Regions from separate parts of the Psychrosphaera aquimarina genome, predicted to be linked through region 2. Evidence: riboswitches for the same ligand, from Rfam matches in the RefSeq annotation. Region 2 holds a riboswitch; the other holds the start of a gene.
What was found. A riboswitch is a leader RNA that binds a small molecule or an ion and turns the genes downstream of it on or off. The one in region 2 is predicted to bind thiamine pyrophosphate.
Positions count from the first base shown of each region.

Region 1: it holds a riboswitch for thiamine pyrophosphate, as region 2 does, so the genes downstream of both, thiC (phosphomethylpyrimidine synthase ThiC) here and RT723_RS03850 (TonB-dependent receptor) in region 2, are expected to answer to the same signal.

Region 1 covers NZ_JAWCUA010000010.1:433,761-438,179, forward strand. Annotated here, with positions in the region: gene thiO (glycine oxidase ThiO) at 1-444, opposite strand, end outside; gene thiC (phosphomethylpyrimidine synthase ThiC) at 510-2,492, opposite strand; TPP riboswitch at 2,616-2,728, opposite strand; tRNA gene RT723_RS13910 (tRNA-Phe) at 2,943-3,018, shown strand; tRNA gene RT723_RS13915 (tRNA-Thr) at 3,069-3,144, shown strand; tRNA gene RT723_RS13920 (tRNA-Phe) at 3,184-3,259, shown strand.
Region 2 covers NZ_JAWCUA010000003.1:151,226-155,644, reverse strand. Annotated here, with positions in the region: gene RT723_RS03870 (serine/threonine protein kinase) at 1-26, opposite strand, end outside; gene ccoG (cytochrome c oxidase accessory protein CcoG) at 26-1,444, opposite strand; gene RT723_RS03860 (DUF3299 domain-containing protein) at 1,566-2,054, opposite strand; gene RT723_RS03855 (GNAT family N-acetyltransferase) at 2,186-2,656, shown strand; TPP riboswitch at 2,694-2,806, shown strand; gene RT723_RS03850 (TonB-dependent receptor) at 2,894-4,419, shown strand, end outside.

The sequences.
Region 1 (4,419 bases), on a different contig from region 2:
TTGCCCTTCGTCGGGTAAAAACAAACCTTGGTTAAAGTGTTGGGCTAACTCGGGTTCGAGCGAATACAATTGCTGTTTGTTTAATGATGTTACGGTATGTTGTGCATAGTTACGGGCGATATGTTGAACAAAACGTTGGTGATCTCCTTTGTCCTGCTCATGACTTACCATGATTGCCCCTCGTTGTTGAAAATAGACATTAACATCTAATGTGGACAGTAATTCAGGCCACATTGTTATTGACGCAATCCCCATTTTAACAATGTTAGGTTCACAACTCATGGACTCACCCAGCGGCGTTAATAATCCCCCCGCCGCATAAGCTGCACTCTGTTTGGCTTGTTTGTCGTCCTTGTCAAACAGGTTCACCTGATAACCTTGTCTGGTTAAAGACAAGGCGGTGAGTCGACCCATTAACCCCGCTCCAACTACCGCAATATTCATTGTGTATTTCGTTCCTTGATGTACTTTGTAACTCATATTTATAAGGTATGTATTACAAACGGCTTCTACTTCGCAGGGTGATAAATTTCACTACCCGACGCTTTAAATTCCGCTGACTTTTCAGCCATACCTTGTTCAGAAACTTCAGCGACTGCCTTTTCTAACGCAGCACTGTCGGTGCTGACGGTTTCATCTAGCAGTTTAATCGCGATAGATTGTCCTTTACTTTGAGCATCAGCTTCTAAGTCAGCAGCATAATCTCTCACTTCTTGGCTAATTTTCATTGAGCAGAATTTAGGGCCGCACATAGAACAGAAGTGCGCAACTTTGCCTGATTCTTGTGGTAGTGTTTCGTCGTGATACTCAAGTGCACGCTCAGGATCTAATCCTAAGTTAAATTGATCGTGCCAACGGAATTCAAAACGGGCTTTAGATAATGCATTATCTCGAATTTGCGCGCCAGGATGCCCTTTGGCTAAATCACCCGCGTGTGCCGCTATTTTGTAAGTGATCAATCCTTCTTTAACATCTTCTTTATTGGGTAAACCTAAGTGCTCTTTAGGTGTTACGTAACACAACATGGCACAACCGTACCAGCCAATATTAGCGGCACCAATACCAGAGGTTATATGATCGTAACCCGGAGCTATATCTGTGGTTAATGGCCCCAAAGTATAAAAAGGCGCTTCGCCACAATGTTCTAATTGTTGTTCCATGTTTTCTTTTATCATGTGTAAAGGTACATGTCCTGGACCTTCGATGATGGTTTGCACATCATGTTTCCACGCAATTTTAGTTAATTCACCTAAGGTGCGTAATTCACTAAATTGCGCTTCATCGTTAGCATCAGCAACCGAGCCAGGTCTTAAACCATCACCTAATGAGAAAGATACATCGTACTTTTTACATATCTCACAAATGTCTTCAAAATGCGTGTATAAGAAGTTTTCTTTGTGATGTGACAAACACCATTTAGCCATAATAGATCCACCACGGGAGACAATTCCGGTCACACGTTTTGCGGTCATAGGCACATACCTAAGCAAGACACCGGCGTGGATAGTAAAGTAATCCACCCCTTGTTCAGCTTGTTCTATTAAGGTGTCACGGAAAATTTCCCACGTTAAATCTTCGGCAACGCCATTTACTTTTTCTAGTGCTTGGTAAATAGGGACTGTGCCAATTGGCACAGGAGAATTACGAATGATCCATTCACGGGTTTCATGAATATAACGTCCCGTCGATAAATCCATTACGGTGTCGGCACCCCACTTGGTAGACCAAACTAGTTTTTCTACTTCTTCTTCAATAGACGATGTAACCGCTGAGTTACCTATGTTGGCGTTTACTTTGATTAAAAAGTTACGGCCAATGATCATAGGTTCAGCTTCTGGATGATTAATGTTTGATGGAATGATGGCGCGACCTCGAGCCACTTCATCTCTTACAAATTCAGCAGTGATTTCATTTGGAATGCTAGCTCCAAAGCTTTGGCCTGGGTGTTGTTGGGTTAACATCTCGTCATTAAGTTGTTGTCGTTTTAGGTTCTCACGAATGGCAATATATTCCATTTCTGGCGTGATAATACCTTTACGAGCGTAATGCATTTGAGTCACGTTTTTACCCGGTAAGGCACGGCGTACTTTAGGTAGATTTTCAAAACGAATATGATCTAAGCCTTCGTCAGCCAAACGTTGTTGACTATAACCCGAGGTTGCCCCTTCTAATACTTCGGTATCGTCTCTGGCTTCAATCCAACTAGCACGTAATTTAGCTAACCCTTTATGTACGTCAATTTGCGTATCTTCGTCGGTATAAGGGCCGGATGTGTCATATACACGAATAGGTTGATTAGGTTCTAAAATAGGGTTGTCTTGGCTACCGCCTACGAGTGAATCGGCTAAGGATATTTCACGCATACCTACTTTAATCGGGTAGGTGCTTCCTTCGATATAGACTTTTTTTGAGTTTGGGAAACGTTGGTTGGAACAGTTTGTTAAAAATTGTTCGGCTTGTGCGCGACGTTCGCGGCGAGTAAGTTTAGTCATGGTTTCTGCCTTTTGGTTAATTCGCTCAAAATATTGAGCACAAAAGACGGAGTGTAGATTTACAGGAGCTTTGTAATACCTATTTTACTAAGATTCGCCCAGGGCGGGTGAAATACTAAAACGGGTGTTATTTCCCTTGTTTCCTTCGCAGATATTAGTCTGAATCAGGTTCTACGGATCCCGCTTTCGCGATCTCAGCCAACACAAAAATGTAATTGGCACTCCGACAAGTCGAGGCGATACTAAGCTATTCAATTTTTCAGCGCAACCCCAAATACACGGTTTTAACGTTATAACTTATTTGTAAAGCACCATATTGGATGTGTAATTTAGTTTGCCTTTTAAACAGGTTGTTTGAATATCAACCAAGTAAAGGGGATGCTAGGATTATTTGTAAAAATTCTATTGCTATCTGACCTTATTTTCTTTATCCTCCCTGCCGTTAAATTCGCCTCGATAGCTCAGTCGGTAGAGCAGAGGATTGAAAATCCTCGTGTCCCTGGTTCGATTCCGGGTCGAGGCACCATTTCTTTATAGATACGGCAATTTAACGGTGTTCTTGTTAAAAGATCATGTGCCGACTTAGCTCAGTTGGTAGAGCAACTGACTTGTAATCAGTAGGTCGCCAGTTCGACTCCGGCAGTCGGCACCACTCTTTTAAACAGTACCAAAAGTAAAAAGCACACTATGTGCCTCGATAGCTCAGTCGGTAGAGCAGAGGATTGAAAATCCTCGTGTCCCTGGTTCGATTCCGGGTCGAGGCACCATCTTATTCCCTTCTAAATACACTTATTCATTAGTTAAACTCATCATTCAATAATTCTGTTATTTGTTCATATTACGTTAGTTTCTAAAGGGAATAAGATAGTTCTCGACACATCGAACGTTCGCTTCGCTCAGTTCGATGACTCAGTACATACATGAATATGTTGTTACGCTTGTTTATTTGCGAATTCAGTAGGAATTAAAAATTGTTTAGTCGAGATAAATTGTTGTAGGCATAGCTGTCTACGTCAAATCAATTTAGCGAAGCATAAACGATTTTTAAACCTATCGTAGACATGACAAAACATGTTTAAGAAATTAAATGGATGTAGGTACTAACTATTTCAACCAGTGACCTTTGCATAAAAACCGGAGTAGAGAGTCAAGCATGTTTTGGTTTGCTGATTGTGTAAATAAGCAAATGGAACAACATCAAGCCCTACGGGCCAGCTAAAGCTGTTGATGAATGTTCCAGACATTCATGCTCCGGGTCGAGGCACCATCTTAATATTCCCTCAATTATTTAACGCCAATTTCAAATGTTATTCAGTCTGAATGTTTTTCGCACGCTTATCGTTTGCACAATATGCATTGGCGGATATTAAAATTAAGCCCGACACAATCGAACGCTCGCTGCGCGAGGTTAGATTATGAAATACGTCCATGTATTTCACCGCAAGCGGCCAGCCTACGGCTGTTAAAATTTGTTCCCGACAAATTTTTCCGGGAGAGCACCATCTTAATATTCCCCATTCTTATATTATTAAATTCAAATTAAATATATCTTGCTGTAATTGAGTTGATCTCAATTTCAATGTTATGCAGTTGGGAATAATAAGATGGTGTCTCAACACAATCGAACGCTCGCTTCGCGAGGTTAGATTATGAAATACGTCCATATATTTCACCGCAAGCGGCCAGCCTATGGCTGTTAAAATTTGTTCCAGACAAAAATTTCCAGGGGAAGGCTCCTTATTTATATTCCCCCTAATTAACGGCAATATAAAGTATCATTTAAATATCAGGCGTTGCGTTTTTTTGGATGGTTCATTTGGCTAAGTAATCTCAATTATTAAGCTTAAATGTTGAATATATTGAGGATTATTCTATTCTTCTGATTTGGAACTGATTTCACACATTAAATTAATGTGTTGAGAACTCA
Region 2 (4,419 bases):
AGATTTGAAAAATCAAAATTGCTCATTAACGTCCTTTGAAGAATCGAGACTCTTCATACACTTTCACTTCACCATCTTTAGAGGTCACCGTGATTACTATGTTAGTAACTGGTTTGTCTAAATCGTATGGGTCAACGGCCAAACTAATAGGCAGAGTATAAGCTTCCCCAGCTAAAACATTCACTTCTTTATCACCGAAATATTTAAAATTATCCAACCCTTCGATGTTTACCGTATAAGTATTGTCTTGTTGGCTCTTATTTAAAATTAATAACGTGAACGTATTTTCGATTAACCCATCACTATTTTCTCGATACAGTGCGGTGCGATCTCTGTCTATATTTAACTCTAAAGGTTGTCGAGAGGTGATTTGCCAAACAAAAGCCACCGTCATAATAATAATAACGAGCAAGTAACCAAATAATTTAGGTCTAAGAATATGAGTTTTTTTACCTTCTAAACTATGTTCAGTGGTGTAGGAGATCAGTCCTCTTTCATAATTCATTTTATCCATGGTTTCGTCACAGGCATCGATACAAGCACCACAATTTATACATTCGTATTGCAAGCCATTACGGATATCAATACCGGTAGGACAAACTTGAACACACAAGTTACAGTCAATACAGTCACCTAACCCCAACTCTTTGTGATCTTTTTTGCGCGATCTTGGGCCACGTTTTTCACCACGTTTTTCATCATAAGTAACCGTAAATGTGTCTTTATCAAACATAGACGATTGAAAACGCGCGTAAGGACAAATGTGTAAACACATTATTTCACGCATCCAACCAGCATTTGCGTAGGTACAGCCAGCAAAAAATAAAGTCCAGCCCACAATAAGACCTGAGCTTTGTAATGTGAAAAACTCTACAAATAATTGATCGATTGGCACAAAGTAACCAATGAAGGTGAGTGATGTTAATAACGACACTATGACCCAAGATGTGTGTTTAAGGCCTTTTTTCCATACTTTTTCGAAGCTCAAAGGCAAAGAGTCTAGGCGTTTACGTTTATTTGCCGTCCCCTCAATTTTCTCTTCGAACCATATAAACATAAAGGTCCAAACGGTTTGTGGACACATATATCCGCACCATACTCGCCCATAAAAAGTAGTAACAAAAAACAATAAATAAGCAGATATGATAATTAACGTGGCAAATAAAGTCAGGTCTTGAGGCCATAAAGTAAGACCAAAAATATTAAATTCTTGGTTGGCAATATCAAATAAGATTGCTTGACTGTCGCCGTACTGAATCCATGGTAATAATGCAAACAGTCCTAAAGATATGATGCCAATTCTGCGTCTAAGCATCTGATGTAACCCTTTCACTGCTCTTACATAGATTCGGCTTCGTAAATTGTACTGTTGTACTTTCTCAGCTTCAGGGCGGTAGACTTTTACGTCACTTGGGATATTTTTTATGTCTATTTTATCACTCATGGGATGATCCAGATTTATAAAAATAAAATACAACTCAAAAGATGATGAGTTAATAAGATTAAGTATATTACTTTATACTAATTTATTGCTGAAAGACTTGATCTAGCTCTAGTTTAGGTAACTAAAAGTCGTCATAAGGAGCAACTTTAGTACCCACCATAGTGTAACCAACTTGCGCTAATTCGCCTTTCCATTCTTCAGTGCTCAATGTACCGATTACCCATATTGGATCGTACATCGCTTCGGCAGGTGCGCCTTCAGGAAAAGTAACATAGATTAGTTGGTTTGATGGCGGCGGGGGGACATGAACACATGCGCCAAAATAAGGAACAAGTAGAAACTCAGTTACTTTGTTGTCATCACCTTCAAGCGGCACAACAAAACCTGGTATTTTAATAAGTTGACCATCTAATTCTTTTACTACAGGTGCATTAATTGTCTGCGGTCCTGCCATCGCTTGGCCTATATGTTCAATATCAGGAGTGCCAGCATCAAAACCTTTAGGCACTAAATCTGACCATTCTAATTCTTTGGGGATAGGATCTGCATTAACTAGAGGCGTAACAATTAGACAAATAGCAATAACACAGTACAGAACTCGTAAAAACATAATACGTGACCAATTAGAAGGCTAAATATGGGGGTAGAATACAGCGCGAAGTGATTAAAGCCAAGTTATACGTTGGCAATTTAATTAAACCGCGTTAAATTGTAGTCATCATTTCTTGGCTAAAATTTAATATGAAAAAAAACTTAGATTGGCATGTTAAACGGTTTGATCAACTCACGACCGATGAACTATATGACATATTAAAATTACGCATTGATGTGTTTGTTGTTGAACAAGAATGTTATTACCCAGATTTAGATGAAATTGACAGAGATCCACAAACATTACATGTGTTTAATTATCAACAAGATAACCTTACAAGTTACTGCCGAATTTTAGCCCCCGATGTGGTTTATAAAAATGAATCAGCCATTGGTCGAGTGCTTGTATCTGACAAATTCAGAGGACAAAGTTTAGGGTATGAACTGATGCGCGAAGCGTTATCGCATGCGGACACCTTATGGCCGCAGCACGCTTGTCACATTTCTGCCCAACAGCACTTAACTAAATTTTATAATACGTTAGGTTTTGAGCAAATTTCAGACATGTACTTAGAAGATGGCATCCCTCATATAGCAATGAGACGTCTGACCAACAAATAACCCTAGTAATTTAACCTATAGATAATTACACTTCCCTACGAATACCAAGGAGTGTTCAAACTCAATGGCGAGTTTGGACTGAGATGCGCAAGCAAATCCTTAGAACCTGATCCGGCTTGTACCGGCGTAGGGATGGAGGCATAACACGTTCAATGTTATGCATTAAAAAACACATCAATTTATCCTCGCTTACGACCGGCTCTTTTGTCTTTCAAATAGAACAAACAAGAGAACCAAATGAAAACATATGCACCATCTTTAATTGTTGTCAGCTTAGCAATGGCTTTGCCTGTTATTGCAGATGAAAATTCAAAAAAAGAAATCGAAAAAATTGTAGTTAAAGGTGAGTTATTACCAACCTCAGCTAAAAATGCCGCTAATTCAATCGACGTAATAAACAAAGCTGCATTAGAAAAAAGCGGCGCAGACCATATTCAAGATGTTTTACAACAAGTTGGTAATATTAATTATTCGTCAGGCAGTTCAAGAGCGCGCTTTTTTCAAATTCGTGGTATCGGTGAACGTAGCCAATTTGTTGATCCGGTTAACCCTTCAGTCGGTGTGGCTATTGACCGTATCGATTATTCAGAAATCGCTAATGCCGCTACTTTATTCGATATTGACCAAGTAGAAGTTTTCAAAGGGCCTCAAGGCACCAGCGTTGGTGCAAATGCCATGGCTGGGTTTATAAACTTAGCGAGTACCGAAACGGGGTCTGGTCAAGAAGGCAAAGTTAGAGTTTCTATGGGAAATTACGGTTTTCAGCAATTGGCTGCAGCGTATGGTGGTGACATAAATAACAAAGCAGAATATCGAGTCTCCGTTAATAAAGTAGACGGTGACGGTTATATTGAAAATACCTACTTAGGCCGTAAAGACACCAATGGTATTGATGAGTTGTCTGTTCGCGCTATGTTAGATGTGGAAATGAGCCAAGAATGGACAATGAAAGCGGTTTTACATAAGTTTGATATTAATAACGGATATGATTCATTTTCATTAGATTTAAATCGCACTACTTTGTCTGATGAACCTGGTTTTGATAGACAAGATACCACTGCAATAGCACTGACAAATAAATACCAAGGCTTTTCATTTGCAGATGCAGAATTATTTATTAGCCACTCGAATTCGGATCTAGATTATGGTTTTGATGAAGACTGGGCTTACGGTCAATACAACGACGATTGGTCATTTACTGGAATCCATCCAGACGGGTATTCAAGTACCGATTATTACTTTAGAAAACGTACTGCAGATCAACTTGATTTACGTTTAACAAGCAAAGACAAAGATTGGGTGGTTGGCCTATATAACCAACAAAAAAATGCAGATTTAACCCGTCAATATACTTGGAACGACTCTGACTTTTTAAGTGATTATGACGTCGCGAATATCGCGTTATATGGTGAAAAACGTTTTGCTTTGTCGGACAGTATTAACATTACGGCCGGCTTAAGAGTTGAAAATTATCAAGGTGATTATGCCGATAGTAACGGCACGGTAAGTTCGACTGATGACACTATGTGGGGCGGACATTTCACTGCGAGCAAACAATACGATGATGCATTTTTAGCTTATTTTAGGGTCAGTCAAGGTTTCAAAGCCGGTGGCGTAAATGGCGAAGCATTAAGCAAACTTAATGATGCGAACTTACAGCAGTTTTATTTTGAATTAAGAGAACATGCGAGCTTTAAACCTGAAACACTAACTAATGTTGAGTTAGGTTTAAAATATAACTCAAACGACAATAAGTTAAATGC